Regions from separate parts of the Faecalibacillus sp. TM498 genome, predicted to be linked through region 2. Evidence: predicted binding sites of a transcription regulator. Region 2 holds the regulator's gene; each other region holds the start of a gene.
What was found. Region 2 encodes Rex, which represses fermentation and respiration genes when NADH is low (regulators of the CRP and FNR family bind a similar motif). Its sites were predicted from a motif close to GTGAANNNNTTCAC; they were not measured.
Positions count from the first base shown of each region.

Region 1: gap (type I glyceraldehyde-3-phosphate dehydrogenase) is a predicted target of Rex. The motif match lies at 7,132-7,145, and genes of this name have one in related genera.
Region 3: adhE (bifunctional acetaldehyde-CoA/alcohol dehydrogenase) is a predicted target of Rex. The motif match lies at 2,539-2,552, and genes of this name have one in related genera.
Region 4: LJD32_RS08610 (iron-sulfur cluster assembly scaffold protein) is a predicted target of Rex. The motif match lies at 1,446-1,459, and genes of this name have one in related genera.

Region 1 covers NZ_JAJDKB010000028.1:22,863-31,324, forward strand. The annotation lists gene asnB (asparagine synthase B) at 1-301, opposite strand, end outside; gene LJD32_RS09495 (DUF4250 domain-containing protein) at 758-934, shown strand; gene ilvA (threonine ammonia-lyase) at 991-2,193, shown strand; gene LJD32_RS09505 (hypothetical protein) at 2,242-3,162, shown strand; gene LJD32_RS09510 (SpaA isopeptide-forming pilin-related protein) at 3,275-6,367, shown strand; gene LJD32_RS09515 (ATP-dependent Clp protease proteolytic subunit) at 6,360-6,932, opposite strand; gene gap (type I glyceraldehyde-3-phosphate dehydrogenase) at 7,193-8,206, shown strand; gene LJD32_RS09525 (helix-turn-helix domain-containing protein) at 8,458-8,462, opposite strand, start outside.
Region 2 covers NZ_JAJDKB010000019.1:11,494-19,955, forward strand. The annotation lists gene LJD32_RS07465 (DEAD/DEAH box helicase) at 1-68, opposite strand, end outside; gene LJD32_RS07470 (D-2-hydroxyacid dehydrogenase) at 133-1,515, opposite strand; gene LJD32_RS07475 (metallophosphoesterase family protein) at 1,499-2,965, opposite strand; gene asnS (asparagine--tRNA ligase) at 3,018-4,400, opposite strand; gene LJD32_RS07485 (redox-sensing transcriptional repressor Rex) at 4,411-5,043, opposite strand; gene tsaD (tRNA (adenosine(37)-N6)-threonylcarbamoyltransferase complex transferase subunit TsaD) at 5,045-6,067, opposite strand; gene rimI (ribosomal protein S18-alanine N-acetyltransferase) at 6,070-6,510, opposite strand; gene tsaB (tRNA (adenosine(37)-N6)-threonylcarbamoyltransferase complex dimerization subunit type 1 TsaB) at 6,501-7,106, opposite strand; gene tsaE (tRNA (adenosine(37)-N6)-threonylcarbamoyltransferase complex ATPase subunit type 1 TsaE) at 7,084-7,554, opposite strand; gene LJD32_RS07510 (DUF402 domain-containing protein) at 7,529-8,086, opposite strand; gene LJD32_RS07515 (energy-coupled thiamine transporter ThiT) at 8,167-8,462, opposite strand, start outside.
Region 3 covers NZ_JAJDKB010000028.1:1,459-9,920, reverse strand. The annotation lists gene adhE (bifunctional acetaldehyde-CoA/alcohol dehydrogenase) at 1-2,517, opposite strand, end outside; gene LJD32_RS09435 (glycerophosphodiester phosphodiesterase family protein) at 2,635-3,330, opposite strand; partial or broken gene LJD32_RS09430 (RNA-guided endonuclease TnpB family protein) at 3,650-4,042, opposite strand; gene LJD32_RS09425 (Cof-type HAD-IIB family hydrolase) at 4,087-4,878, opposite strand; gene nusG (transcription termination/antitermination protein NusG) at 4,921-5,475, opposite strand; gene secE (preprotein translocase subunit SecE) at 5,478-5,717, opposite strand; gene rpmG (50S ribosomal protein L33) at 5,730-5,879, opposite strand; gene LJD32_RS09405 (hypothetical protein) at 5,938-6,525, opposite strand; gene rlmB (23S rRNA (guanosine(2251)-2'-O)-methyltransferase RlmB) at 6,546-7,268, opposite strand; gene LJD32_RS09395 (Mini-ribonuclease 3) at 7,289-7,681, opposite strand; gene cysS (cysteine--tRNA ligase) at 7,681-8,462, opposite strand, start outside.
Region 4 covers NZ_JAJDKB010000023.1:33,544-42,005, reverse strand. The annotation lists gene eno (phosphopyruvate hydratase) at 1-1,147, opposite strand, end outside; gene LJD32_RS08610 (iron-sulfur cluster assembly scaffold protein) at 1,544-2,236, shown strand; gene LJD32_RS08605 (GGGtGRT protein) at 2,254-3,252, shown strand; gene LJD32_RS08600 (alpha/beta fold hydrolase) at 3,373-4,293, shown strand; gene LJD32_RS08595 (TetR/AcrR family transcriptional regulator) at 4,532-5,050, shown strand; gene LJD32_RS08590 (oleate hydratase) at 5,059-7,002, opposite strand; partial or broken gene LJD32_RS08585 (TetR-like C-terminal domain-containing protein) at 7,094-7,324, opposite strand; gene LJD32_RS08580 (LysR substrate-binding domain-containing protein) at 7,439-8,227, opposite strand; gene LJD32_RS08575 (helix-turn-helix domain-containing protein) at 8,313-8,462, opposite strand, start outside.

The DNA of each region.
Region 1 (8,462 bases), on a different contig from region 2:
ATGGAATCAAAACTTCACAATCACTACCAGATTTAAAAGTATAGCTACTTTCTAATTTTGTTTTTAATGCTGGATAGTTATATATTTCACCATTACATACAAGTGTATAATCTTTATAAACAAAAGGTTGATTTCCATTTGTTGATAAATCCATAATTGATAAACGGTTAAATCCCCATGTTATTCCATGATCAATTGAGACATGTTGATAATCAGGTCCACGATACGCTGCTTTATCTAAAGCTTTTTGGAAAACCTGTAATTCAAATTCTTCACTTCCAACGACTAAAAAACCACACATTTTAATATCCCCCTTATAATTAAAAAACGCACATAGTGTGCGAGTATCGTGTAACATATAAATCCAAAGATATACATGGTACGGAAAATACTTCAAAGAGTACTCGATACCCGCTAGTTGTAACATAACTAGAGACGTTCTAGCTTACTTGCATTGCTTTCGGTAGACAGCTCGAAGGTGTTCTTCATATTTTCGTTCACTGCTAGTCTTTCACCTTCTACTAGCTCGCTGTTGCTTCGTAAAAATACTACTCTCCTTGTCTTTGCTTTTAACTTGTTTACAGTATAGTATAGGATTTATAAAAAATCAATAAGAAATAATTAATATGATAAAAAATATTTAATTTTATACAATTATAAAATGTGAATAACTTTTGAGACAAATTTGAGACAAAAAACATAAAAAAATCATGTATAATGTTAATGTCTAGAAAAATATAAATATAGGAGTTTAAAAATGCCAAAAGATATACACATGTTAGTAAGTATGATTAATATGAAATTAAGAGATGATGATATGCAATTATCACATGTTCTTTCTATTTATGATTTGAATGAAACTGAGTTTATGAAAAGATTAGATGAAAACGAATATTTTTATGATGAAAGTACAAATCAAATTAAAACAAAATAATTGTTTTATCGAAGAATAGTGATATAATTATGAATACTTAAACGGAGGGAATTTAAATGTTAAAATTAGAAGATTTTAAAGCAGCTAAAAAAAGAGTTGATGAAGTTATCTTACCAACTCATTTAATACATAGTGATGCCTTTTCTGAAGAATGTGGAAATGATGTCTACATCAAACCTGAAAACTTACAAAAAACAGGAGCTTTCAAAATTAGAGGGGCCTACAATAAAATTATGAAATTAGATGATGAAGCAAAGAAAAAAGGGTTAATTGCTTCTTCAGCTGGAAATCATGCACAAGGTGTTGCTTATGCAGCAAAAAAATTAGGGGTCAAAGCAACAATTTGTATGCCAGCACATACACCATTAATTAAAGTTGATGCTACAAAAGCACATGGAGCGGATGTTGTATTATATGGTGAAGCTTATGATGAAGCTTATGAAAAAGCTGTAGAATTACAAAAAAGTGAAGGATACACTTTTGTTCATCCTTTTGATGATGAAGATGTTATGGAAGGGCAAGGAACAATTGCTTTAGAAATTATGGAAGAACTTCCAGATGTTGATTATATTTTAGTACCAATTGGTGGTGGTGGATTAATTTCAGGTATTGCTTGTGCAGCAAAGCAAATCAATCCATCTGTTAAAATCGTTGGTGTTGAACCAGAAGGTGCAGCGAGTGCCCTTGCCGCAGTTGAAGATGATCAACTTGTTAAATTAAGTGAAGTAAGTACAATCGCTGATGGTACAGCAGTTAAACAAATTGGAGAAACTCCATTTGAATATATTAAAAAATATGTTGATGAAATCGTAACTGTAAGTGATTATGAATTGATGGAAGCTTTCTTATTACTTGTTGAAAAACATAAATTAATTGCTGAAGGATCAGGTATTTTATCATTAGCGGCTTTAAAGAAATTACATTGTAAACGTAAAAAAGTTGTTTCACTTATTTCAGGTGGAAATATGGATGTTATGACAATTTCTTCGATGATCAATAAGGGACTTATTTCAAGAGGAAGAATTTTAACATTTTCAGTACAATTACCAGATATTCCAGGACAATTAGAAGTTGTTTCTCATTTACTTAATGAATGTAATGCAAATGTTATTGGAGTTGAACATAACCAATTTAAAAACTTTGCTCGTTTTTCTGAAGTAGAATTAAGAGTGACTTGTGAAACAAATGGTGAAGCTCATATTCAAGCGATTGCTGATAAATTTAAAGAAAATGGTTATATTATTCAAAAAATTAACTAATCTTATAAACCGCTTAGGCGGTTTTTTATTTTCAATGAGGTGAAGATTATGATTTATAAATATTTTAAAGAGTGTAAAAAATTAATTGTATTGATTACTTTATTAGGCATGCTTATTGGTATGCTTTTTTTTATAACTAAAGATACACCACCAACACTGGTCCTAAAAAAGAAAAAAATCAATATTGAATATGGACAAACTTATTATGCTAATTTTAAAGGTTTAGTGGATACAACAGGAATGAGTAAAAAGGAGATTTGTTATTTAAAAAAGAATGTAAGTATAACGGATAATCTTCAAAATGAAGATCAAAAAAGTTATCCAGCAGTAGGAAAATATAAGATTTTTATAAAATATAATAATAAGCTTTCAACGATTCAAATTATTTGTAAAGATACATTAGCACCTGTACTAGCATTTCCTAAAAATGTAGATGTTATAAAAGAAAGTGATTTAGAAAGTATTGATTTTAAATCATTGATCATAGCTACCGATTTATCACCATTAAAAGAAATTCAAATAGATACAAGTCAAATCGATATTCATAGAATAGGTGAATATCAAGTAAAAGTATTTGTAGAAGATATTTATAAAAATAGAAGAGAAAAAGAATTTAAGGTCAATGTTACAGAAAATAAACAAGAAACAACTAATTCTCAAAATAATCAAGAAAATAATGTGAATAAGATTGAAAGTGAAAATAATAAACCGAATGAGGACATTACAATCTCTCAATCAAATGAAAAAAATAATGTAAAGGATCATTTAGATAATGATCATCAACAAACAAAGCCCCTACAAACGGTTTATTGGTATGAATGTTACCTTTGTGGATTATATGTTGATTCAAATGTTTCTTTAGAAGATGCTAAAAAGAAGTTTGATCAAACAAAGTGTACAGATGCTATTGAATTTTCAGGAATAGAGTGGAGGCATAGTAGATTTCATTATGGAATTAATCATTCTTAGAAAATTGAAGGAGGAGTAAAAGTGAATTGTGTTTATAAGTGGATTTTAGGTCCATAGGCAATCAGAGATTGTCTTTTTTTATTAGAAATTATTTATGATGGAGGAATATGAAATGAAACAGAAAAAAATATTTGATAAAGTTATGAAAATATTTGCAGTTATGGTGTTTATTTTATCTATGTGTTTTTCACAAAAATATGCAAATAATGTCGAAGCATGGGATAATAGTACACCTCATGAATTTACACGTATTAAACAAATTGATTATCCATGGTGGTGGTCTTCTAAAATAGCTAGTGCGAAAAAATGGTCCACTTATATGTGTAAATATGATAATAAATATGCTTATTGTTTAGAAGCAAGTAAAAAATCACCATCAGTTGGAAAATACCCAGCTCAAGTGATTGAAAATAATGAGGCTGTCAGAAAAATTCTTTATTATGGATTTGGAGGACCAGGCTATGATCAAGCAATTAAAGAAATGTATACAGTTGAATTAAACTCTTGTGTTCCTGATGATTTTGGAGAAAAGCATGGTAACTTTGATGATGGTGCTTATTTGTTTACCCATATTTGGCTTTCTTATGCTTATGGCGGAGATTTAATGGGGTTAAACTTAAAAGATTTCAATGCTAAATGGCCAAATGCAGATGGTAATAGTGGTTATGGAGATAATATTTTATGGGGCTATAACTGGCTTATGAATCAACCTGATATTGGTTATGCTTATTTTAGCCCAAGTCAAGATGGTGGAGTTACAGCCTCTTTTAAGGCTGAATTTGATAAGGTAAATAAACTTCAAAAAACAAATACTGTTAAATTAGAAGGAACAAGTCATTCTACCATTCAAGTTCCTTTACAAAATAATGTTACACTATATAACGTAACAAAAGGAACGATGCAAACAGGAGGGACGGCAACTGTAAATGGTGGAGAAAGTTTCTATTTAACAGCACCATGTAAAAATAGTCCAGAAAATTATAAGTCAGGAAATATTGCGGGAAAAGGTTGTGAAATGTTTACTGCATTAGCTATTAAAGATGGTGCAGAAGGAACACAAACAGAAGGTTCATGGAATTTAGATCCTGATGGAAATAAATTAAAATATGAAGTTGAATGGTTGGATTTTGGAGCGTTACGCCTTTCTAAGGTAGATAATACTTCTGAATTTCAAAAAAATTCTAAATTTAGATTAATTTCAACTTCTTATACAGGATATGATGAAACTTTTGAAGTCACAAAAGATGAAAATGGAGATTATGAATTATTTATTGATTATTTACCTGTAGGAACTTATTCACTTACTGAGATTGAATGTGAAGATCACTTTGCACCTGTTGTTGCTAAATGGCAAGTGACAATTGTAAAAGATAAGACAACAAAGAAAATTGTTGTAAATACATTAAGACCAACAGGAACATTAAAACTTCAAAAGAAACTTGAAGACGCACGTCAGGGAGCTGTTGATCTTGCAGATAAAGATATTAAAAAAACAAAATATAAAGTTGTAGCAATGAATGATATTGTTGATACAGTATCCTTGAAAAAATTATATTCTAAAGGGGAAATAATTACTTTAGGAAGTGGAAAATGTATTGTTGATACAAATGATGGTCAAATGATTACTTATTCAAATGGTGTACAAGTTTCAAAAGGAATAATGAATGAAGAAGGAATTATTTCTGTAGATGAAAATGGTCAATTAGAAATGACAGGAATTCCTCTTGGAAAATATCAAGTTGTTGAAGTTTCATGCCCTCAAGGTTATGTTTTAGATTCTACACCTTATGATTTTGAAATTACACAAAAAGATCATACAACAACAATTTATACAAACTCTCATGAACAAACAAATCAAATTACTAAGACAACATTTACTAAAACCGATGTTACTGGTGATCAAGAAGTTAGTGGTGCTAAAATGTCTATTACGGATTTAGAGGGAAAAGTTATTGATGAATGGATTTCATCTAATAAGGCCCATGAAATAGATGGATTAGAAAGTGGAAAAACTTATTATTTAAATGAGGATACAAGTCCAGCAGGATATGTAAAAGCAACGAAAATTGAATTTAAAGTCAATGAAGATGGAAAAATTCAAAAAGTAAATATGAAAGATAAAGTTGTAACAATTTCTAAAGTAACTTTAGGTGGTGAAGAAATTCAAGGAGCTTTATTACAAGTAATAGATGAGGAAGGGAATACAGTTGATCAATGGTATAGTGATGGAAATGAACATCCTGTAAGTGGGTTAGAAGAAGGAAAAACGTATACTTTACATGAAGATTTAGCACCTTTAGGATTTAATTTAGTAAATGATATATCTTTTACAGTTTCTTATGAAAAAGAAAATCAAAAAATAGAAATGATTGATACTTTTGTTAAAGTTTATAAACAAAAAGAAGATGGTAATTTGTTAAAAGGAGCACAGCTTACAGTTGTTTCTACAAAAACAAAAAATAGAATTGATCAATGGATTACAGGACAACATATTTTTGATATTAATGATGTTATGAAGAAAAAAATATTAAAAGGGGATATGTGTCAAGGTAAAAATGAAGAAGGTATTGAATACAAAGTTGTTCCCCAATTAAAATCAAATGATTATTTTTTAATGTTGAAAGATGGAGAAGATGTGACATATTATTGTATAGATATTCAAGGAGATGAGACAGCCCACTTAATACAAGGACTTAATAGTGGGGAAAAATATATTTTAAGAGAAACATTGACACCTTGTGGATATGCAACAGCTAAAGAACAAATTTTTGAAATAAGAGAAAAGAATATTGTTTTAAAAGTTGTTGATGAAGATATTAAAGTGGATATTTCTAAAAAAGACATAACAAATAAAAAAGAATTGTCTGGAGCTCATTTACAAGTGAAAAATGAAGATGGAGAAGTTCTTGATTCTTGGATTTCAACTGATCAAGAACACCGCATTTGTCATTTGGAAGTTGGTAAAAAATATATTTTAGAAGAAACAATGGCACCTTATGGTTATGAAAAGAGTGAAAAAGTCGAATTTGTGATTAAAGATACTGGAGAAATACAAAAAGTCATCATGTATGATCAACCAATTATTCAAGCGATTAAAACAGGTGATAGTTCAAAGTTGAATTATTTTATAATGCTTGGTGCTTTAAGTGGAATTTGTATTTTTTTATGTAGAAAAAGGGATGTTAAATCCCCTAAATCTAAATGATTTCATCAATAAGACCATATTCTAAAGCTTCTAATGGATCTAAGTAGTAATCACGATCACAATCATGAATGATTTTTTCTAATGATTGTTTAGAATTTTCGCTTAAAATAAGTGAAAGTTTTTTCTTTTGTTTGCATATTCTTTTGGCGTTTATTTCAATATCACTTGCTTGTCCTTCTAAAGAGGCAAGAGGTTGATGTATCATTATTTCACTATTTTTTAATGCACATCTTTTTCCTTTGGAACCTGCACTTAAAAGAATAGAAGCCATACTTGCTGCCATGCCACAACAAATTGTGCTGACATCACATGAAACAAAGTTCATTGTATCAAAAATTGCTAGTCCTGCAGAAACACTACCGCCAGGTGAATTGATATACATGTAAATATCATTTTTATTATCTTGTGCTTCTAAATAAAGTAATTGACCAATAATTGAACTTGCCATGGCATCGTCGATAGTTCCTGTAAGTAGAATAATTCTTTCTTCTAAAAGTTTGGAATAGATATCGTAGGCATATTGATGATTTTTATCTTTTTCTATAACGGTTGGTATTAGATGCATAAAATAACCTCCATATGTAATTATAGAAATTAATAATAAAAATTATTCTTTGCGCTGATGAAATAAGTAAAAATTTTTTTAAAAAAATAGTAGAAAATAGTGTAAGCGCTAACGATATGATGAAATGGGAATTATTAGAAAAATAAAGGAAAAATTAATGCATCTTATACAAGAAATCAACGTTGTAATAGTTGCTTTTGTGAAGTTTTTGACTTATAATAATGGCATAAAAGCTATTTACAAGGAGGAATATTAATAAAATGGCAGTAAAAGTAGCAATTAACGGATTTGGACGTATCGGACGTCTAGCATTCAGACAAATGTTTAATGCAGAAGGATATGAAGTTGTAGCAATCAACGATTTAACTAATCCTAAAATGTTAGCACACTTATTAAAATATGATTCAGCACAAGGTAAATATGCATTAGCTGATACAGTAGAAGCTGGTGAAGATTCAATCACAGTTGATGGAAAAGAAATCAAAATCTACGCTAAAGCTAACGCAGCTGAATTACCATGGGGAGAAATCGGTGTAGACGTAGTATTAGAATGTACTGGGTTCTATGTATCTAAAGCTAAATCTCAAGCTCATATCGATGCTGGAGCTAAAAAAGTTGTTATCTCAGCACCTGCTGGAAATGACTTACCAACAATCGTATTCGGTGTAAACGAAGGTACTTTAAAAGCTTCTGACACTATCATCTCAGCAGCTTCATGTACAACTAACTGTTTAGCACCAATGGCTAACGCTTTAAATAATTTAGCACCAATCAAATCTGGTATCATGTTAACAGTACATGCTTACACTGGAGATCAAATGGTATTAGATGGACCTCATAGAAAAGGTGACTTAAGAAGAGCTCGTGCAGCTGCAGTTAACATCGTTCCTAACTCAACAGGTGCTGCAAAAGCAATCGGATTAGTAATCCCAGAATTAAATGGTAAATTAATTGGTTCTGCACAACGTGTACCAGTTCCAACTGGATCTACAACTATCTTAACTTCAGTTGTTGAAGGTGAAGTTACAGTTGAAGAAGTAAATGCAGCTATGAAAGCAGCAACTACTCCATCATTCGGATATACTGAAGAACCATTAGTATCTTCTGATATCGTAGGAATCACTTACGGATCATTATTCGATGCAACTCAAACTATGGTTAAACCATTAGACAACGGAACTACAGAAGTTCAAACAGTTGCTTGGTATGACAACGAAAACTCATACACTTCTAACATGGTTAGAACTATTAAATATTTTGCTGAATTAGCTTAATCTAGCGAAAAATATGCTAAATAAAAAAGGGTTTCAAGATAGAAGAAGCCCTTTTTTTTACGCCAAAACCCGCATGAAATCAACGTTTTTTTGATTTGTGAGTTTTTATTTTTTATGAATAAAATAATGGTCAAAAATGCCCTAAAAATGGGCTATACCAAAAAAATACCAAAAAAATTCGAAAAAAGTGCAAAATTCCCACCAAAAAAGCACCAAAAAATCATTAATTTTTGATGCTTAAAATAAGTGGTCTATT
Region 2 (8,462 bases):
TCAAAACCTAATTCATTGATTGATTTTAATAATTCTTCACTTAATCCTAATTTTTCAAATTTATTCATTCATTTTCTCCTCAAGTTTTTCGAGTATAACATAATTCATTTTAAAATGCAAAAAAAGAATGCATTAACATACATTCTTTAAATCACCCTTTAAAAAACCTTGAATATTGTCAACGACTAAATCAAACAAACGATTTCTTGCTTCTACTGTTGCCCATGCAATATGAGGTGTCATTAAAAGTTTTGAAGCATCATTAATTTGTAGTAAAGGACTTCCTTTTGCAAGTGGTTCTCTTTCAAAAACATCGAGTCCTGCCCCGGCAATTTCATTATTTTGTAAAGCTTCAACCAGTGCTTCTTCATCAACAATACCACCACGTCCTACATTAATTAAAATCGCTTCTTTTTTCATTAACTTAAATGATTCTTCACCAATTAATCCTTTAGTTTGTTCATTTAAAGGACAATGAATAGAAACAATATCACTTGTTTTTAATAATGTTTCTAAATCAACTGAGAGATAATCTTGCTTCGTATTTTTTCCACTTGTTGAATAATACTGAACTTGGCAACCAAAAGCTTCAGCAATTTTAGCAACCGTACGTCCAATATTTCCCATACCAATAATCCCCCATGTTTTTTCATGTAATTCATAAAAACGAGGTCCAATATGACTAAACATACCACTTTCACTATATTGACCACTTTGAACATAATTATGATAATAACTATTTTTATGTAAAAGTTCTAAAGCTAAAGCAAAAGTATGTTGCGCAACACTTAAAGAAGAATACCCTGCCACATTGCATACCGTAATACCACGACGATGACAATAATCTAAATCAACATTATTGACACCTGTTGCTGTAATACAAATAAGTTTTACTTTAGAAGCATATTGTAAGACTTCTTCGGTAAGTAAACATTTATTCGTAATAATGATATCTGCTTCTTTAATACGTTCAATGACTTCTTCTGGATTACTTTGTTTATAAATCGTTACTTGTCCAAATTGATTCAACTTAGAAAGATCAACATCATCTCCTAAACAAACACTATCTAAAAAGACAACGCTAGAACTCTTTTTTTTTAAAATATTTAAAATATCTTCATAAGATTTTCCTGAAAAGAATTTTCCTAAATTGATTGCTTCATTAATATCTAAAATAGAGCTTTCATGATAAATCCCTTTCATTTCATTATCTTCAAATTCAAAACTTAAATATTTATTTAAAAGACAAATCCCTAATGCTCTTGATGTCATTTCTTTATCTTTTTCAATTGTATCTAATATATTTTGAATAAAAGAAGCATCCTCTTGAACACATTTAGTAAGGGCTTCTTCTACTTCAACCCCTTCAAATAAATGATTTCTAAAACCATCATGATAAAGAAATGGTAAAACTACATCATAAACACTCATTGGAACATGCCCATACCCTTTTGTAAAGTTATATAGGATTGCAAGTCCTAAATTTTCATCTTTCATCTTATCTACTAACTTCATTTTGATCCTCCATAAATAATTTTATTTTTACACGATGTCTTTCTTGTTTTGTAAGATCATCATAGAATACAAAACAATACTTAAACGCTTGATCTTTACGATTATATTTCAATAAATTATAACTTAAATAACTGCTTTTTCTTTCTCTGGTACCTCCTCCACAAGAAGAACCTCCTGCCATAATATATGTATTTCCTTTTTTTACAACACAAGGAATATGCTTGTGTCCATGGAAAATATAACGTACATGATGTTTTTCTAACCAATACATTACATCTTGAGCATCCACAAGGGCTTTTGTCGAGTCAGCAATTTTCCCCATGAATAGTTTTTCATTCCATTTTATTTTCAAAAAATCATCTTTTCTAAGTGGCATTAAATGATGATGCATCATAGCAATCAAAGTATAATCCTCTAAATGATTAATAGATAATAACTCATCTTCAATTTCTTGTAAAAGTCTTTGCCCGACCATTCCCCTTGCTAGATTTCCTTGAGAAGTAGAATCTATTTTGATCACAATCATTTTAACATCCGGATAAACTTTAATATTTTCTCCTAGCAAATAAGCTACCACTTTTGTCTTTTGTTTTTTTAAAAGATTCAAGCCATAAACAATGACGTCATGATTTCCTAAAACAAACGTTACATCACTATGATATTTCCTTTTTAAACGATTCATAAAATGAGAGGCTGCATACATATTTTTACGATTAGGCGAATTCATTAGATCACCCGTAATCAAAAATTTAAGTTGATGATCATGAGGAAGCATATGATAAAGTTCATCTAGACTATCCTGTAATACAATAAGTCCATTGTCTGTTTTCTTTGTTCCTAAATGAAGATCACTTAGTTGTATAAAATATTGATCTTCATTTGTTTGACATTTCTTTTCAAAAATCTTATTTGTTTCTATTAGTCTAAAACATTCTTTTACTTCCTCTATGTTTTTTACAGGATAAAAAACACTTTGCTCTCCTTTAAATATAAAAACACCAGGCCAACGATCTATTTGATAAAGAGCATTTAAAAACAGATGAAAAGGTCCATATAAAGAGATATCTTCTTTCAATGCCTTTTTTATACAAAAAACGCGCATCAAATCATGATTATAACTATTATCAAAATTTTCCAAGAATTGCTGATCGATTTCCGATAATAAAATGACTTGATATTTTTCTTTTTCCTTTGCTATATATTTATGAAAATCATGTGCATAACTTGTTTTAAAAGCCGTATCATAGGTTTCAAAGTTTTTACTTCTAAAAAGTAACTCACATTCATTTTTTTGAATTTGATGTACAAATGGAAATTTTATATTTTGTTTTGTTAACCAATTTTTAAATTCTCCAAGTTGTTCGTAACTTGCATACACATCCCTAAATGACTTATTACCGTCTTTAAAAATAAAATTAAAATAGAGATTCATTAAATCATATTCATTCATGTGTGTCACCTCCCACATATTATACACAAAAAAAAGCCTAACGAATAGGCTTTTAGAATTTTAAATTTCTTGGAGTTCTTGGGAATGGTTCAACATCTCTAATATTTTGCATACCTGTTAAATACATTAAGAAACGATCGAATCCTAAACCAAATCCAGCATGTTTACATCCACCAAAACGACGTAGATCCATGTACCATTGTAATCCTTCTTTGGCCATTCCTTTTTCATCCATAATTTTTTCTAAGACATCATATCTTTCTTCACGTTGTGATCCACCAACAAGTTCACCAATTCCTGGAACAAGTAAATCACAAGCAGCTACTGTTTTACCATCATCATTTAAACGCATATAGAATGCTTTGATTTCTTTAGGGTAATCTGTTAAAAATACTGGTCCACCAACAATTTTTTCACAGATATAACGTTCGTGTTCTGAATTTAAATCCATACCCCATTCTACTTTATTTTCAAATTTAACATCTGCTTTTAATAAATAATCGATTGCTTCTGTATAAGTCATACGTTTAAAATCACTATCTCTAACTGCTTTGATACGTTTGATACATTCTTTATCAATCATGCTTTCAAAGAATTTCATTTCTTCTGGTGCATTATCTAAGACATAATCAATACAGTATTTAACCATATCTTCAATTAAATCCATATCATCTTCTAAGTCAGCAAAAGCAATTTCAGGTTCAATCATCCAGAATTCACTAGCATGTCTTGAAGTATTTGAATTTTCCGCTCTAAAGGCAGGTCCAAATGTATAAACATCACGATATGTTAAAGCAAAAGCTTCAACATGTAATTGTCCTGTAACTGTAAGATAAGCTTCTTTTCCAAAGAAATCTTTATCAAATTCTGTATTATCGATTGTTGTTGCTCTAAACATTTCTCCAGCACCTTCACCATCATTTGAAGTAATGATTGGTGTATGGACATAAACGAATCCTTGGTTTTGGAAGAATTCATGAATAGCCATTGATAAAACGGATCTTAATCTAAAGATTGCATAAAAAGTATTTGCTCTTGGTCTTAAGTGAGGAATTTCTCTCATGTATTCAAAAGAATGTCTTTTCTTTTGTAATGGGAAATCTTCATCACAAGTTCCTTCAACCACTAAATGTGTTGCTTCAATTTCAAAAGGTTGTTTTCCATCTGGTGTTAATTTTAATTTACCAGTTACTTTAACAGCACTTCCTGTAGAAATATGAGAAGCTTCTTCATAATTATCAATAATTTCATCTAAATAAACAACTTGTACATTTTTAAAATATGTTCCATCATTTAAAGCTAAAAATCCGACTTTCCCACTATTTCTATTTGTACGGATCCATCCTTGTAATTCAACATATTCAATACCATCTAATTGGTCTCTATCATTGATATATAATTCATATAATTCTCTTACTGTAATAAATTCAAACATTTTTCTCTCCCTATTCTTGATCATTTGATTTCATTTTAATTACTAATTCTTGAATAGCTACCACAACATCTACTGTTTGGACTTCAACGCCTTCTTGAACCATAAAATGACTATGCGTAAAATCTACAATTCCTTTAATGCCTAATTTCATTAAACGATCCACTGTTTCTTGAACATTTTCTGAAATCGCCAAAATAGCAATTTTACAATCACTTGGAAAAGTTTCTTCCAACTTGTCAATATGACAAATTTTCACACCAAATCTTTCCCCTTCTTTATTTTTATCCATATCATAACCACAAACAATCTTACCTACTGTATATTGCCAACGATTATATTTTAAAATGGCACTTCCTAAATTGCCAACCCCAATTAAAATAATAGGTTCATCTAATCGTAAACCTAAAACTTCACTTAAACCATCTATAAGATGTTTAACATCATAGCCTCTTCCACGTCTACCAAAATTATCCGTTTTTGATAAATATGTAAAATCACGCCTAATTGTTGTATCTTGTATTCCTGTAATTTCAAACAATTCACTCGATAAACATGTTTCTTTTCCTTCATGTTGCATTTTTCTAAGCGCTTTTAAATAAACAGGAAAACGGGACATTGTCGCTTTTGATATTTTTTTCTCCACACTAATCCCCTCCTATTGATTCTAATTCTAAATCAAGATGTGGTTTAATGCCAAGCGATAAATCACTAAACTTATTATTATCATACATAACTTTTCCTGCTAAAGCAATCATCATTGCATTATCTGTACAACATTTCATTGGTGGAAGAGACAATTGTACGTCTTCTAACATGGCAACTTGCTCTTTCATCTTTTCTCTTAAACCCCTATTAGCAGAAACCCCACCAGCTAACATAATTTCTTTAACACCATATTCTTTAGCCGCTCGAATCGTTTTATCGACCAAAACATCAACAACAACATTTTGAAAAGACGTTGCTAAATCATTTTGATTGATTTCTAAACCTTTTTGCCTATGATTATGTGCTAAATTGATTACTGCTGATTTTAAACCACTAAAACTAAAATTATAACTATCATCATCTAATGGTTTAGGTAAATGATAACTTGCCTTTCCTAAATGAGCCATTTTATCTAAAACCGGTCCTCCAGGATAAGGAAGATTTAAAACTCTTCCCACTTTATCATATGCTTCTCCAACAGCATCATCTAAAGTTTCACCAATCACTTCAAAAGAATAAGGATGTTTCATCAAAACAAGCTCTGTATGCCCACCACTGACTACAAGACATAGTGCTGGATAAACAATATCTTTTTCATAATTATTTGCATAAATATGCCCTGCAATATGGTGAACCCCAATTAATGGTTTATCATAAGCCAAAGAAAGTGTTTTAGCGACTTGTAAACCAATATGTAAAGAGCCAACAAGTCCTGGACCTTTTGTTACACAAATAGCATCAAGGTCTTCCATTTTTATATTTGCTTGTTTTAACGTTTCTTTTAAAACAACAGATACACATTCAACATGCTTACGGCTGGCAATTTCAGGGACAACACCACCATACATTGCATGTATGTCGATTTGACTTGCCACGACACTACTTAAAAATTCTCTTTGATCTTTTAAGACAGCCATCGCCATTTCATCACAACTTGATTCAATTGCTAGTAATAATGACATCTCTATCCCTCCAATTCCTTGATCATTAAATACGCATCTTCACCATTGCTATAGTATCTTTTTCTAACAGCAACATTTTTAAACCCAAATTTTTGATATAAAGCAATTGCTTTGACATTTGAAACACGTACTTCTAAATTAACATTTTGATAATGTAATTCTTCACTTTTTTCAAGAGCGTATTCCATCAGTTGGCTTGCATACCCTTGTCCTTGAAAATGTCGATCCGTCGCAATTGTTGTAATTTGACATTGATCACCTAAAAACCATAATCCTATGTATCCAATAATTTGATTTTCTTTTTCAAGAATATAATAACCCGCCATAGGGTTTTCTTTTAATTCATGTATAAAATCTACTTCATTCCATGGTGATAAAAAAAGATCTTTTTCTAATTCTACAATTCTTTTTAAATCATCAACTTTCATTTCTCTTATTGACATATTTTTTTAGCCTCAACTTCCTTAATATATCTTGGAACAAGACCATCAACATTTTCTATTTCTTTTTCTAAAGTAGAAAGTGTATAAATATGATTGGCAAGATCCACTTCTTTTTCAGGTATTCCTACTAAATGTGTATCACCAACAATTTCATAATCAGTATATTGTTTTTGATAATTTTCAAATTCATCAATATTTATTAAACAATCATCAACAATAACCTTTCCTTCATTGTAAATTCCTAGAAATAATTTATGGCTTCTTGCATCTAAAATAGAAATAGCCTTTTTCATTCCTGCCATTGCCTTTAAAGAAGAAACAGTTTTTACCTTAATATTCATCGTTGCATTTAATGTTTTCGCAATCGTTAAAGCAACACGTACACCGGTATAAGAACCCGGTCCAATAGTAATGACCATTTCATCAAAATCGCTCATTTTTAAATGATTTTCTTGTAATAATTTTTGTAAATAAACGATTGCATACTCAGATTGCTTTCGATTTCCTTCTTCTTGTAAAGAAGCTAAACATTTTTGATTTTCATATAAAGCTACTACTAAATACTTATTAGCACTATCCATGACAATTGTTTTCATATTCAATCTCCTTTACAAGTTCTTCGTATTTTTTACCAATTGGTTTTAAAATAAATTCTCTATGATCATCATCGATTCTTTTTATCGTCATTGCTAAACGTTCTTGAGGTAAAATATCTTCTAAAAATTCTGGCCATTCAACCACACAAATATCATCACTATCAAAAATTTCTTCAAAGCCTAAATCTTCACTTTGTCCTTCTAAGCGATAAGCATCAAAATGAGATAATTGATAATTTCCTTGATATTGTTTTAAAATTGTAAAAGTTGGTGAATTAATAATTCTTTTAATTCCTAAACCCTTTCCTATTCCTTTAGTAAAGGTTGTTTTGCCTGCACCCAAATCACCATTAAGTGTCAATAACATATGCGGTTTTAGTAATTTTCCTAAATATTCACCAAAAGCTAATGTTTCATCTCTATTATTTATAGTAATCACTTTTTCCATAATAACCCTCTTTTAAATCTTGATAAAAACCATACCATTTCTTAGTAAAATTCTGATCAAATGGTCCTCCCTTTTTTACCGCTAAATCAATCAAAACATCTAGTTGTTTCTTTAAAATTTTGTCTAATTCATCACTATAGCCCATTTCGCGAGCATGTTGACGATATTCTTCTTGATCTAAAATACGATAGTTTCCATCTGGAAATACTTTTAAATCTAAATCATAATCAATATATTTTAAAGCCTCTCCATCATATAAAGTTGGTGAAGCAATATTACTATAATAATACACTCCTGTTTTTCTAATCATACAAATTACATTGTACCATTTATGTTTGGGCATATACCAAATAGCAGGTTCACGTGTATGCCACATTCTGCCATCTGATTCTGTCACCAATGTCCGATTATTAATAACAATGTAATGATCATCCGTTTCTTGTAAAACAAGTCCCTTTGACCAACATCTATGTATTTTACCATTATGTTTATATCCATGTATTAAGATTTTCTTTCCTACAATATCTTCCACAACAAACGACTCCTTATTAACATTTACATTATACACAAATTCATCTTTCTTTCAAAGAAAAAAAAGACTCGAAACGAGTCTTATAAATGAACTGCTTTTTTAAGTCTTGGATATAAAAGAACAAATAAAATAAAGCAAGCAATAATTGTCGCGATATTATATGGAAGGTTATATACCAAATTTGCTTTTAATGGTGTTTGGAAAGCATACCATCCTGAAATCAAATGACAAATTGTTTTTAAACCACCCATTACGATAATTCCAACAGGTAATTCATACTTACCCACCTTTAATAAAGGAATAAGTGGTGTAAGTCCAATTAAAACCATTGGTAATAAATAATCAAAGATTACCGATAAAGGACCATAAAATGTTG
Region 3 (8,462 bases), on a different contig from region 2:
TGATTCTTCCCAAGCTTCTCTTGAGATACCTTGAGATTCTACGTTAGATACAACACCTACTTTGTGACATAATTCTTCACAAGCATCAGCGAACATTTCAACACCTTCAGCTGGAGTTTTAGGATTTAATCCGATTAATTGAGCTAATTCCATGAATTTAACATCAGCTTTATAGTTTTCAATTTTTGGCCAGATATTTAATTTAGTTGGAATAGTTCCGTTATATCTAATTACGTGTGGTAATAAGATACCATTTGTTCTACCATGAGGAATATGCCATTCTCCACCAATCTTATGAGCTAATGAGTGGTTCATTCCTAAGAATGCATTTGCAAATGCCATACCTGCGATAGTTGCAGCATTATGCATTTTTTCTCTAGCAATTGGAGTACCTTTCTTAACTGATTCTTCTAAGTAATCAAATACTAATTTAACAGCTTGTTTAGCCCATCCATCAGTAAAGTCAGATGCTAAGATTGAAACATAAGCTTCAACCGCATGAGTTAATACGTCGATACCTGTATCAGCAGCGATTGCTCCTGGTAATGACATTACGAATTCAGGGTCAACGATAGCGATAGTTGGTGTTAAAGCATAGTCAGTTAATGGATATTTTTTGTTTTCTTTCTTATCAGTGATAACTGCGAAAGGAGTAACTTCTGATCCAGTTCCTGATGTAGTTGGGATACAGATCATTTTTGCTTTTTTACCTAATTCAGGGAATTTGAAAGCACGTTTTCTGATATCCATGAATTTTTGTTTGATATCATTAAAGTTAACTTCTGGGTTTTCATACATTAACCACATAACTTTAGCAGCATCCATTGATGATCCTCCACCTAAAGCAATGATACAATCAGGTTCGAATTTTCTCATCAATTCTACCCCTTCTCTTACAGTATCAATACTTGGATCTGGTTCAACATCAAAGAATAATTCAATATCTACATGATTACGTCTTCTTCTAATAACGTCTTCGATTTTTTCAACATAACCAAGATTTACCATACTTCTATCAGTAACGATCATGGCTTTTTCCATATGTTTCATATCTCTTAAGTATCTAATTGAATTCTTTTCAAAGTATACTTTTGGAGGAAGTTTAACCCATTGCATATTGTTATTACGTCTCCCTATTCTCTTAATATTGATTAAGTTAACAGCACTTACGTTGTTAGATACTGAGTTATGTCCGTAAGAACCACAACCTAATGTTAATGATGGAATGAATGCATTATATACTGATCCAATACCACCGAATGTTGATGGAGCGTTTTCAATGATACGGATTGCTTTACATGCATGACCGAATTTTTTAGAAATTTCATGATCTTCTGTATGAATTGCAGCAGAGTGACCTAAACCATTAAATTCAACCATTGCAGCTGCTTTAGCGATACCATCATCAGTGCTTTTAGCTTTTAAGATAGCTAATACTGGAGATAATTTTTCTCTAGTTAATGGTTCATTTGGTCCTACTTCTTTACATTCAGCACAGATAATTTGTGTTTCAGCAGGCACTTTGAATCCAGCTTGTTCAGCAATCCATTCAGCAGGTTTACCTACAACATTTGGATTTAATTTAGCTTGAGCAACATTTTCTGAATAAGCTTCTGCACCAAACATGAATTTTTCAAGTTTAGCTTTTTCTTCTTTATTTACAAAGTAAACATGGAATCTTTTAATTTCTTTCATGAAATCACTGTAGATTTCTTGGTCAACGATTGCTGCTTGTTCAGAAGCACAAATCATACCATTGTCGAAAGATTTTGATAATACGATATCATTTACAGCTCTTGGTAATACACATGTTTTTTCAACATATGCAGGTACGTTACCAGCACCTACACCTAAAGCAGGTTTTCCACATGAATATGCAGCTTTAACCATTGCGTTACCACCAGTTGCTAAGATAGTTGCAATACCTGGGTGATTCATTAATGCATTAGTAGCATACATAGATTTAATTGATAACCATTGGATACAGTTTTCTGGTGCACCAGCAGCGATAGCAGCATCTCTAATTACGATAGCAGCTTGTTTTGAACTTTCATGAGCGCTTGGGTGGAACGAGAAAATGATTGGGTTTCTTGTTTTTAAAGCGATTAATGATTTGAAAATTACTGTTGAAGTTGGGTTAGTTGTTGGAACGATACCACAAACAACACCCACTGGTTCAGCAATTTCAGTAATACCAGTTAATGGATCTTCATTGATGATCCCTACTGTTTTTAAATGACGTAAATTGTTAGTAACATATTCACATGCAAATAAGTTTTTAACAGCTTTATCTTCAAATACTCCACGTCCTGTTTCTTTAACTGCAGCTTCAGCTAAAATACCATGATGGTCTAGTCCAGCTACAGAACATTTAGCAACGATGTAGTCTACTTGTTCTTGTGTAAAATCTTCAAATTCTTCTAAAGCTTTTAAAGCTTTGTTTACAAGGTCATCAACATGAGCATCAGTTTCTGCTTCAGTTGGGACAGCTTGTTGTACAGGTTTTTTTTCTGCCATTTTATTTCCTCCATAATTATTGTGAAATTTTTCATTTGTACACAACCATCTTACATGAAAAACATACAAAAAACAAGCATTATCGCTCGTTTGATGTAAAAAAAATAACGCAGGCGATTACATTTTTAATTTCTTAAAATTTTTATTTGCAATAACAATATTGACACCTTTTTCCTTAAAATAAGCATATCTAAAACGGTTCTTTACACCCCATGTATTGATGTCTAATCCAGCTTTTAAAAAGAGTGCAATTTCATCTTCATCTAGAAAATCTTCACGTGCATGTACATGAAATTTTTGTGTTAAACATAATTGTTTATTTTTTTCATAATCATCTTCAAAAAGATAACCTAAATATAAAGATGAATCGATTGCTCTTAATTTATAAAGAGAATCAACATAAAAACTTGAAAAGAGAACTTGATCTAACATCCCCATTTCTTTGATCATTTGATAGCTTTCTAGTTCTATTCCTGGATATTGAATTTTATTTGTTTTAATTTCTAAGTTGATCTTTACATTTTTTCCTTTACATAATTCCAATAATTCTTTCAACAAAGAAATTCTTTGAGGATTTTCTTTTGTTCCAAAATTATATGCACAAAGCTCTTCATAAGTCATATCTTTAATATAACCTTTTCCATCACTTGTTCGATTGATTTTTTCATCATGACATAAAACAAGAACACCATCTTTTGTTTTATGCACATCTGTTTCAATACCATCAAATCCACTTTCAATAGCTTTTGAAAAAGCTAACATTGTATTTTCAGAATATTGATCACTATAACCTCTATGTCCAAACAACAACATAGTCTCACCTCCAAAGCCTATTTTACTCTTTTTATTGTTAAGAATACACCAAAAAAATGTAATTTAAAAAGCAGACTTTTATAAAGAGTCTACTTTTCATGTACTATTTTAAAAGAATCTAAATAATAAAGTTCAAGATCTTTATTACATTCTAACATACTACATTCACTAAATATTCTTGTTTTGACACTCCCCATGTCTAAAGACAGGGGATTCTTGCTACCTGCTAACATTGTTGGCTGACCAGTTCATTTCTGATAGGTCGCAGTGCAAGATAGGGGTATGCCATTACCCCTCCTAGAGCAGAACCTATAGTTCTCTAGGCAGTATATCTGTTACCAATATACTCAGTTGAGTTGTATATATTTATAGCTCCCAACAGATCCCTATGTGTATGAAATCCGCATCTGCACGTATATTTTCTGTCTTTTGCATGATGAACACTTCCACATATCGGACAGATCTGACTTGTATATGCTGGATCTACATACTCAACTTTTATGCCTGCCAGTTTTGCTTTGTATTCTATAAATGTAGCTAATCTATAGAATGACCATGTATGCAGGCTATGATTGTTTTTTCGACTTGTTCTTGTCGTTGAGCGAATGTTTTGTAGTCGCTCTAATTTGATTACGGATACGTCATGATTTTTTGCTGTATTTATAATTTCACGACTTAGCTTATGATCTATATCTTTCATTGTTAATTTTTTTCTTTCATATAATCACCTTTGTCATTATAACAAAAAAATTCACTTTAAATAAAGTCACGTTCCTTCAACCATGTTGTAATTCCATCATCATTGACATCTGGACATATTTCATCAGCCACCGCTTTTGCTTCAGGAACCGCATTATCCATTGCAACACCTGTTCCAACAGTTTCTAACATTTCTAAATCATTGCGTCCATCTCCAAAAGCAATCGTATCTTTGATATCTTTATGAAGTGCATCTACTAATTTTTGGATTCCTACAGCTTTAGAAACACCTTTTAATGTTAAATCAAACGAACATCCTGTTTGATGTCTTTGAATATCAAAATATGGAGATAATGTTTCAACTAAAAGAGGAATATCTTCTTTTGAATTGATAACGATCATTCCAATATATGTTTCAATTTCTTGTGGATCAAAATCATCAATAATTGTTTCATCTTTCATTCCCCATACTCTAGCAAATTCTTTATGTTGTGGGTCATTTTTATCTAAGACATAAATATAATCGCTACTTTCAAAATAGAAACTAAAATGATGTTCTTTAGATAATTTAATTGTTTCTTCTATTGCTTTTGCTGGAACAACAGCTTTATAAATAGCATCTCCTTTATATTCTACATAGCCCCCATTACAAGTGACATATCCACTAAAAGGATAATCCATAACACCTTCTGTAATAAAGCATTTGCATCTACCTGTAGCTAGAAATACATCATGACCTTTTTGTTTTAACTGATCAAAAGAATTTCTATTTATTGTTGATATACCATAAAGCCCTTTATTACAATCTATCAATGTACCATCTATATCAAAGAAAAATAATTTAGACATCTTTACCTCCATAATATAAAAGACAAATGTGAATACATTTGTCTAGAATGTTTTTTCTAATGCTACTAAATCAATTTCCATAGGTGTTTGATTACCTAAGAAATCAATAAGTACTTTAGCTGTTTCTTTTTCAAAATCAATCGATTCAACAGTTCCACTTTTACCAGCAAATGGACCTGAAATAACATTTACTTCATCTCCAACAGCATAGTCAATTTCGATTGCTGAAGTACTAATACCCATATTCTTTAAGATTGGATCTAATTCATGTTTTTGAAGTGGGAAAGGTTTTGCTCCTCCACCAGAAGAACCAATGAATCCTGAAACCCCTGAAGTATTACGTACAACATACCAAGCTTCATCTGTCATAACCATTTCTACAAGAACATATCCAGGAAACATATTTGTTACTTTGTTGATTTTTTTACCATCTTTAATAACTGTTTCTACATGTTCTGGAATTATAATATTATATAAGCAATCTTGTAATCCCATTGATTCAATACGTTTTTCTAAGTTTTCTTTTACTTTATTTTCATGACCATTGTATGTACAAACAACATACCATTGTCTTCCTTCATCATTCATTCCTGCCATAATTAATCCATCCCCAACGCTTTCAATATAAATGCAATAACGGCATCTCCACCAAAGAAGAATAACCCCATTACAAAAGTAAACACTAATACAGTTAAAGAATTATTAAATAATTCTTTTTTTGTTAACCAATGAATATTTTTAATTTCAGCTCTGATTCCTTTTAAATTGAACCACTCTTTAAATTTTAATTCATGTTCTACTTCTTCAACGACTTCTGTTTCCGCCTTTTTACCAAACACGACATAGCCTCCTTATTTTGTTTCTTTATGTAACGTATGCTTTCCACAACGTTTACAATATTTATTTAATTCTAATCTTTTTACATTTAATCGTTTATTTTTAGTCATTGTATAGTTTCTCGATAAACATTCACTACACACTAAAATGATTTTCTCTTTCATCTTATCAACTCATTTCTATGCCACTATAATTTAGCATAAAAGCTAGCTATAGTCAATCTTATTTAGATTTGTCCATCTTTTTTTGTAAGCGATATTTCGCATTATAGACACAACGAATATCAATATTCAACAATTCAGCAATTTCTTTACTCTTATATCCTTTCATAAAACAATCAAATATTTTTCTTTCAAGTGAAGAGCTTGCTTTTTCTATTTTATTTAAATAATAACTTTTGTTTTCATTTAACCGTAATTGATATTCCGGTCTATTATAACCCTTTTGATCTGCAATAATATTTTCAATACGCATATTACTTCCATAGATTTCTTGATCTAAAGAAATCGTAGAAATTTTATTACCTCTATTAAGTATTCTTTTTTGTAATTTTAATACATCATTAATCGCATATGAAAAATATGTATTTATAGAAGCATTCTTATCATAGCGATAGCGATCAAAAATTCCAATCAAAACAAGTAACGCCTCTTGACTATAATCTTCTGCAGAAGTTAATGCTGTTTCTCTACAATAACGTTTCACAAAAATTTCAATTTTATTTTTATACTCATCTAACAACAATTTATACGCTATTGAAGAACCTAAATGATATAAATACAATAATTCTTGTTCATTATACGCTATCATAGTTTGTCTCTCCTTTCTTACTATAAAGGGTGACGTGAGTTATAGACTTGATATAAAAGAACAGATGCAGCTACTGATGCATTTAATGAATTCACATGTCCTACCATTGGTAAAACAACATTAATATCACAACTTTTCTTTACCAATCTTGACATTCCAAATCCCTCTGAACCAATAACTAATACTGTAGGCATATTGTAATCAACACTTCTATAATCTTGACTGTTTTCTAATTCACAACCAACGATCCAAAATGCCTTCTTTTTTAAATCTTCTAATGTTCTTGTTAAATTTGTTACCTGTGCTACTTTTACATGATGAATAGCTCCTGTTGAAACTTTCGCAACCGTTCCATTCAATCCAACACTTCTATTTTTTCCAATAATAACACCATCAACACCAACAGCATCACATGTTCTCAAAATAGCACCTAGATTATGAGGATCTTCCAAACCATCTAACATAAGTAATAGAGGTTGTTTATTTTCAGGAATATCTTTTAAAATTTCATCAATTGTATAATAGCGATAATTTTCAATATAGGCCATTACTCCTTGATGAACAACCTTTCCTACCTTCTTATCAAATTCTTTTTTATCAACAAATTCTAATGGAATTTGATTTCTTTTACAAATATCAAAAATTTTAGGATCCTTATGCCCATTTAACATATAAATCTTATAAACACTTGCACCCTTTAACGCCTCCATGATAGGGTTCTTTCCATATATATATTGTTTCATATTTTTCTCCATTTTTCGTCTCAAATTTGTCTCAAATTTGTCTCATTTACATATCTTTTGAATTCATCAAATATCTCATAAATTCTATCTTTACATTCATTTAAATATAAATGTCCTATTAAACATTCAAATCCTGTTGAATAACGATGTTCCTTAGTATCTCTTTTAGAAGTTTTTGTATTTCTCCCTCTTTTAAAAATACCAACTTCTTCTTCAGTTAAAAAATCAGTTTCTAATAAATGTAAAATAAATTTTTCATGGGACAAACTACTAACAAAATGAGTTGCTTCTTGGCACAACTCATTTACTTTTTTTAGTTCACTTTCTTTTACTAAATAATCTCTAACTAAAAGTTCTAAAACACTATCTCCTAAATAAGCAAGAACTAATGGATTGATAAAATCTGGATTCATTAAATAATCCCCTTTTGAATTAATTCTGCACGATATTGATCAGCTTTTTCAAAATCTTTAACAACTTTAGCGTCTAACCATTTTGAATATAATTCTAATTCATCTTCATCTAATTGTTTTGATTTAAAAACAAATCCAATGACATCTGTCATCTTAAGTAAAGTATTATATTCTTTTAAAATTAAAGTATTGTCTTTTTCTTTAACACGCATTGCTTGATTTAATACTTTAACTTGATTTAAAATTTCAGTTAAAGCTAAAGAAGTATTCAAATCATCAGCTAAAGCATCTACCATATGATCAACAGTGTCTTTATTAAAGTCATCACCATCAAGATGATTTACTTGTACATAAAGAGATGTTTGTTTTAAAACGTTTTCTACTTTAGCTACTTCTTTTTTTACACCTTCAATAATCTCATTTGTCATATTTAAAGGATTTCTATAATGGCTTGATAACATAAACCATTTATAAACATTGCATCCAAGTTCTACAATTAAATCTTTAGCCCAAACAACATTACCTAAAGATTTAGACATCTTTTCATTATTAATATTGATCATTTGATTATGCATCCATGTATCTGCAATAGGATGTCCATTTAAAGCTCTTGATTGAGCAATTTCATTTTCATGATGTGGAAATTTTAAATCTTGACCTCCACCATGGATATCAATACGCCCATTTTCAAAAATATCATTGATCATAACAACACATTCTGTATGCCATCCTGGTCTACCTTTTGACCAAGGACTATCAAATTGAATACCTTCATCTGTCT
Region 4 (8,462 bases), on a different contig from region 2:
TAGCTACAGCAATATCAGCAATTGTTGTATCTTCTGTTTCACCGGATCTATGAGAAACAACAGCAGTATAGTTTGCTTTTTGAGCCATTTGAATAGCTTCTAGTGTTTCAGTTAAAGTACCAATTTGGTTAACTTTAATTAAGATAGAGTTTGCAGTTTTCTTAGCAATACCTTCTTGTAAACGTTTTGTATTTGTTACAAAGAAGTCATCCCCTACTAATTGTACTTTTTTACCTAATTTTTCAGTTAAATATTTCCATCCGTCCCAGTCATCTTGATCAAGACCATCTTCGATAGAAATAATTGGATATTTTTCAACAAGTTCACCGTAGAAATCAACTAACTCTTTTGAAGTAAATGTTCTATTTCCTTCACCCGGTAAAACATATTTACCATCTTTATAGAATTCTGAACTAGCAACATCCATTGCAAGTTTAACATCTACACCTGGTTTATAACCTGCTTTTTCAATAGCTTCGATAACTGTTTGAATAGCTTCTTCATTTGATTTTAAGTTAGGAGCAAATCCACCTTCGTCACCTACAGCAGTATTTAATCCTTTATCATGTAATACAGCTTTTAAATTATGGAATACTTCAGCACCCATACGAATCGCTTCTTTGAATGTAGGAGCTGAAACTGGCATAATCATAAATTCTTGGAAATCAATGTTGTTATCAGCATGTGCTCCACCATTGATAATATTCATCATTGGTGTAGGAATAACATGAGCATTTGCTCCACCAATATAACGATATAATGGCATACCTAATGAATCAGCAGCACATTTAGCAACGGCAAGAGAAACACCTAAGATAGCATTTGCTCCAAGTTTTCCTTTATTATCTGTACCATCTAATTCAATCATTGCCTGATCGATTTCTCTTTGAGCAAAAACATCATACCCTAATAATTCAGGAGCAATCACTTCGTTTACATTTTTAACAGCTTGTAAAACACCTTTACCTAAATAACGTGATTTGTCTCCATCTCTTAATTCCACTGCTTCATAAATTCCTGTAGAAGCTCCACTTGGTACGATTGCTCTACCAAAAGCTCCACATTCACTTCTAACTTCAACTTCAACAGTTGGATTTCCACGAGAGTCTAATACTTCGCGTGCTTTAATACTTTGAATTAAATCCATTTTAATACTTCCTTCTTTCATTTTTGTTTTGTTTGTGTTTGTGATTTTTGTTTGTGATCTGGTATCAATAAAAAATGATTTATTAACACGAAGTTAGCTGTAACTAACTGTCTATAAGTTAGCATATACTAACCTTATGTGTCAACCCTTTTTGACTACTTTTTTTCAACTTCAAATACTATTTTGTCCCTTTTTTTATAAAATATTCTTTGATAGATACAAAAAAATTTCTTTTTTCATTTATTTATCTTTCTTGTTTCATTGACTTTCTTTAATCGACACTTTATAATTTGTTCAGGTGAATTCCTTCACCTGAAGGAAGAAATTTATGTAGTTTTACGTTATTTCTTTTTTAATGTTTGTGATCATTAATGTGATGAAAGGAGAAAATAAAAAATGATTTATTCACATGAAGTTGAAGAAATGTGCACTGTAAATCGTGGTGCATCACACGGATGTGCTCCTATTCCTGAAGAAGGAAAATGGGTATATTCAAGAGAAATCAAAGATATTTCTGGTTTAACACATGGTATTGGTTGGTGTGCTCCACAACAAGGTGCATGTAAACTTACTTTAAATGTTAAAGAAGGTATCATTGAAGAAGCATTAATCGAAACTGTTGGATGCTCAGGTATGACTCACTCTGCTGCTATGGCTAGTGAAGCATTAGTTGGTAAAACTTTATTAGAAGGTTTAAATACTGACTTAGTTTGTGACGCTATTAACACAGCTATGAGAGAATTATTCTTACAAATCGTTTATGGACGTACTCAATCAGCATTCTCTGAAGGTGGATTACCTGTAGGTGCTGGTCTTGAAGACTTAGGTAAAGGTTTAAGATCAATGGTAGGTACATCATACTCTACTAAATTAAAAGGACCTCGTTACTTAGAATTAACTGAAGGTTACATTACTCGTATCGCTTTAGATACAAATGATGAAATTATCGGTTACGAATTCGTTAACTTAGGTAGAATGATGGAAATGATTAAAGATGGAAAAGATGCTAATGAAGCTTTAGAAGCTGCTAAAGGTAACTACGGTAGATTCAACGATGCTGCTAAATACATCGATCCAAGAAAAGAATAATAGGAGGATACGAAAAAATGGCATTATTTGAAAGTTATGAAAGAAGAATTGATCAAATTAACGCTGCATTAGCTAAATATGATATCAAATCAATCGAAGAAGCAAAAGCTATTTGTGATGAAAAAGGTATCAACGTTTATGATATCGTAAAATCTACACAACCAATTTGTTTCGAAAACGCTTGTTGGGCATATACAGTTGGTGCTGCTATGGCAATTAAAAATGGTGATACTAAAGCAGAAGATGCTGCTAAAACAATCGGTGTTGGATTACAATCATTCTGTATTCCAGGATCTGTTGCTGATGATCGTAAAGTAGGTTTAGGTCATGGTAACTTAGGAGCAATGTTATTAAACGAAAATACTCAATGTTTCGCTTTCTTAGCTGGACATGAATCTTTCGCTGCTGCTGAAGGTGCAATCAAAATTGCTGAAAAAGCTAACAAAGTAAGAAAAAATCCATTAAGAGTTATCTTAAATGGTTTAGGAAAAGATGCTGCTAAAATCATCTCAAGAATCAATGGTTTCACTTATGTAGAAACTCAATTCGATTATTTCACTGGAGAAGTTAAAGAAGTATCTAGAACTGCTTATAGTGATGGTCCACGTGCTAAAGTTAACTGCTATGGTGCAGATGACGTACGTGAAGGTGTTGCTATCATGCATAAAGAAGGTGTAGATGTATCAATCACTGGTAACTCTACTAACCCTACTCGTTTCCAACATCCTGTTGCTGGAACATACAAAAAAGAATGTATTGAACAAGGTAAAAAATACTTCTCAGTTGCATCTGGTGGTGGAACTGGACGTACTTTACATCCTGATAACATGGCTGCTGGTCCTGCTTCTTATGGTATGACTGATACTATGGGACGTATGCACAGTGATGCTCAATTTGCTGGTTCTTCATCAGTTCCTGCTCACGTAGAAATGATGGGATTAATCGGTATGGGTAACAACCCAATGGTTGGAGCTACTGTAGCTGTTGCTGTTGCAATTGAAGAAGCTTGTAAATAATTAGAATTTTCTTAAAAAAAGCTAAAAAGTCTTGATTTTATCAAGACTTTTTTTGTTATATTAATTCTTTATCATATCAAAATATTTGTTTTTTAGTTATAATATAGTTAGGTGATAAATATGTACAAAAGTTTTCAAATAAAATCAAATTATGATCAACTAAAATTAGATGGCATTATTATTTCTTGTGAAAGCCCAAAAGGAATTGTACAAATTTCTCATGGTATGTGTGAGCATAAAGAGAGATACATCGACTTTATGAATTTCTTATCAAATCAAGGATATTTATGTATTATTCATGACCATCGTGGGCATGGAAAAAGTATAAAAGACAAAAATGATTTGGGGTATTTTTATGATAATGGTCATCTAGCAATTGTTGAAGATCTCCATCAAATTACTTTGATGATTAAACAACAATATCCTTATCTCCCACTCTATCTTTTAGGACATAGTATGGGGTCTTTAGTCGTGCGCTGTTTTTGCCAAAAGTATGATCAAGATATTGATGGTTTAATTGTTTGTGGAAGTCCTAGTGATAATCCTCTTGCTCCTATAGGAACAAAAATAGCTCGTATCTATTCAAAAGTCAAAGATGATCATTATCGTCCTCAATTAATTCAAAATTTAAGTTTTCAAGCTTTTAATAAAAGGTTTCATACAGATATTCCTAACAGTTGGATTTGTAGTGATGAAAATATTGTAGATTCTTATAACAAAAATCCTTTATGTTATTTTACCTTTACCGCAAATGGCTTTGAATCTCTCTTTAATCTTGTAATAAATACATATCATAATGAAAAATGGACAATGTCTAATCCCTCTTTACCTATTTTATTTATTGCTGGTAAAGATGATCCTTGCATTACAAATGAAGTAAAATTCAACAAAGCTGTTTCCAACATAAAATCTAAAGGTTATATGTGTGTAGATTCCTATCTTTTTGAAAATATGCGTCATGAAATTTTAAACGAAAAGCAAAATCAGCTTGTATATCAATATATATTAGATAATTTAAACGCATGGCAAACAAATATATAAAAATTGTAATTTGAAATACTTATTAATCATTTAGATTATTTTTCAAATCATACCGTGATATAATAAATTAAATAAAAATGACTTGAAAGTGGCGATTAAGATGAACAAAGAAATAAATAATAATCTTCCTCTTAATATAATTGATATTTTTAACGCTTTGGAAAATAACTTCAGCAAAATTTATACAGTTGATTGACAAACAAAAAGTATTACCATTTATCGTTATAAAAATTCAAACATGAACGATGAAGAATTTCCTAAAGATGTTCTTCCTTTTGAAGAAGAAATAAAAAAATATATTGATAAATATGTTTTAGGAGAAGATAAAGAAGCTCATGTTTCAACATCCTCTTTTTATCGTCACTATAAAGATAAATATGACGTAATGAATGATAATTATAAAAGGATTCTAGACCAATATATGCATAGTAGTCAAAATCACAATTATGAAGATGTCTTCATTAATTTATTTAATATGAGTAAAGAGCTTCATTATTTAAAAAATGCTTTTGATTATACCGGTATTAATTCTTTAGGAGATTTTATCTACCAATATTCCTATAATACCTTTATTGAGATGTGTAAAATAAAAAACATCCAATTTGAAGATAAAGATCTTCTTTTATTAGATGTTTTTTGTGGTGGCGCTTCTATCATGTACCAACATTATATTCTTGGTAAGTTTGATTTGTCTCCTCAACAAGCTGGTAAAATACTTTATCAAATGTTTCCTGACGTTTTTAAAATTTCATGGTAAAAAATCAATTACTTTTCATTTTCTTTTAAAATTTGATGCTCTTTTAATAATTTTTCAATAACCGTTCCTTTAATACTTCTTATTAAAGGCTTTTTGATTATATTTAAAGGACCTAAATTCATCTCTAAGGGTGATTTACCATCCATTAATTTTACTGAACTGTCTAAAAGTTCTCGAATATCATAAACACTGCCCCATACTTCTGGAACGCCTCGATCAACACCTAATAAACCATAAACAGCTTCCATCGCTGTTCTTACCGAATATTCTGTAGTAAATACAGTATCTCTTGGTGTATGTGCAAATTGTCCTAAAAAGGCAAAATTAATTGCATCTTTGACAATAACATCCGGACGATCTTCTTTTCTTCTTGGCATAAAGAAAGCTGTAATATAAGGCATCATAGTTGGTATACAGATAGCACTGTTGGTTGCATAGTCTTCTATTAATTCTTCTGGAACACCAAGGTGATACAACCATTCCATGGTAATTTCTTTTCCTGTACAATCTTTCATTGGCTTTTTAACATAATCTCCTATTGTATCAGTAAATAATCCATAAACCCACACACAGACTTTATCTTTATCTTGTTGTTTAAATTGACCTTGACGATTAATGGTCCAACTTAAAAGCCATGATGAATCTTGACAACTGACAATTCCTCCTGTAACAACATGTCCTGTTTTAGGATCTCTTTTACAAATATTCGTAATATAGGGAATAATCTTATCATCTAATGTTGTAACTGTTGCCGATTCCCAATTTGTTTTTTGAATATCACTACAGAATTTTTCAGGATGACCAAAAGATTTATCTTGTTTAGCAATATTTTTCCATAAATTCCAACATCCACTTGTTCGTATTTCTGCATTTCCATTAGGAGCATGATTTTGATCTCCATAAATTGTACCCTCTGTACAGCTTCCATTGGTAATTAAAACCAAATCATTTTCGCTAAGGGAAATTCTTTTTTCTTTTCCTTTTACGTTACATTCAATCGTTTTAGCAACTTTTTTATCAGGTTTAATATCAAATAAAACATTCGTTACCTCTGTGTTAAATTGAAAATCAACCCCATGTTTTTCAAGATACTTTTGCATTGGTAAAATAAGTGATTCATATTGATTATAACGCGTAAATTTTAAAGCGCTAAAATCAGGTAAGCCCGAAATATGGTGAATAAAACGTTGAAAATAAAGTTTCATTTCTAAAGCACTATGCCAATTTTCAAAGGCAAACATGGTACGCCAATACATCCAAAATGTTGAATTAAAAACTTCTTCATCAAAAACATCTTCAATCGTTTTATCATAAAGATCTTCATCTTTTGTCATAAACAGTTTCATGATTTCCATGCAACCTTTTTGACTTAAATTAAATTGTCCATTGGTTTTAGCGTCTTGTCCTCTATTAATAGTTGCTCGACATAAAGAATAGTTAGGATCTTCTTTATTTAACCAATAAAATTCATCTAATACACTGGCATCTTTGATTTCTAGTGAAGGAATACTTCTAAATAGATCCCATAAACATTCAAAATGATTTTCCATTTCACGACCACCACGCATGATATAACCTCTAGAAGGATCAAAAATACCATCACAGGCACCACCAACAATATCCATTGCTTCTAAAATATGAATATTTTTTCCAGGCATTTGTCCATCTCTTACCAAGAAACAAGCTGCCGCTAAACTTGCTAGACCACTTCCTATTAAATATGCATTTTTATTTTCAACATTTTCTGGTTTTTTAGGTCTGGCAAAAGCTTCATAATTTCCATTTGTATAATAAATTCCTTTATCATTTTTATCATACTTTCCTAATTCTGTATTTCGATACGTATTTACCTTTTCATCCTTTTTATTATTCTTTACTTTTTTAGCAACAAGGACTGCTGATGAAACGGCCGTCACTGTTGTTGCAGCAATCGTTAAACTTTTACGATTCATAAACAACTCCACCTTTCTTTTTACACCTCAATCATAGCATTCCCTTATTTTAGATAAAATTTACAATAAAAAAGAAATGATAAATTTTTTATCATTTCTTCCTATTTGTAAAGTTTTGTATCGATAAATCGATTGTTCCTAATACCGTCATTCCTAAATCATCTAGAATCATTTGATAATCTTCATCCATTCCCGAATCAATCCAATCCAACATTACACCAACAAACCCATATTTATAAAAATGAGCAATAAAATCCTTTTGTTGATTTAAAATCAAAACATCTTTACTTCTTTCTTCAACAACAGATTCTATCAATTCATGAACAAGTTTGAATCATATCTTTTCAATTTTATCTCGAGAAATATCATGATAGACATTTAGAATAAATGGTTTATTAATATAAACCGCTTCAAAAATATTAGAAAGTCCTTCTTTTCAATGCGCATAATTTTTCTTTTCATTCAAAGCTTTTCGAGCATCTTCTATTAAAATCCATTCTATTAAATCATACAAATCTTGAAAATGACAGTAAAAAGCTATGCGACTTATATGGCATTTATCCGTAAGATCTTTAATCGTTATTTTACGAAATGTTTTTTCTAATAAAAGTTCTTTAAATGCATCTTCTAATTGTAATTTTGTTCTATTTGACATATTTATCAATTCCTTTAAACAATCTTTTACTTGTTTTGGTGGATTCTTCTTATAAAGCAAACCATAAGGCATCTGATAGTCCCATTCAACCGGTAAAGTAATTAAAGAAGGATGGATATTATCCCAAGCATCCAATGTTAATAAAAGACAGCCCTCTTCTTCACAACGATTGAATGTATCTAAATCATAAAAGTAACCGACATCCTCTAAAATAATTTGAGGATAAAACATTTGCATATTCTTTCTAAAATCATCAATATTTAAACAATCCCCACTACTGACACATAAAAGTTTTTCATTATATAAATCCGTAATTGAAAGTTTTTTCTTTTTTGCTAGTGGATGACTTCTAGGCAGAGCTACACAAACATTATAAGTTCCTAATTGTTTGCAAGAAGCAAAAGAAAGAATTGGATTTGAATTAAACACACCAATTAAAAAATCAAATTTTGTCCCTAATGATTGATACACTTCCATAATTTTATCATAATCACCTTCATAAGGAACAACACGCAATTTATAACGTTGAGATAAGGTTGGTATACTATGACATAAATCAATATGAATCATAGAAGATGTTTTCTCTTGGATTTTATTTAAATAATTATCTGAATTTTCGATAAGTATTTTAGCTTCATCATAAACTTTTTTGTCCCTATACTGTCAATTTAATGCCACGATGGGTACGATTGACTAATTTTACATGGAGATGTTCTTCTAATGCATTTATTTGTTTCATGACACTTGCTGGTGTAATATACATCTTTTTCGCTGCTTTAGAAAAACTTCCCAATTTCACTACATA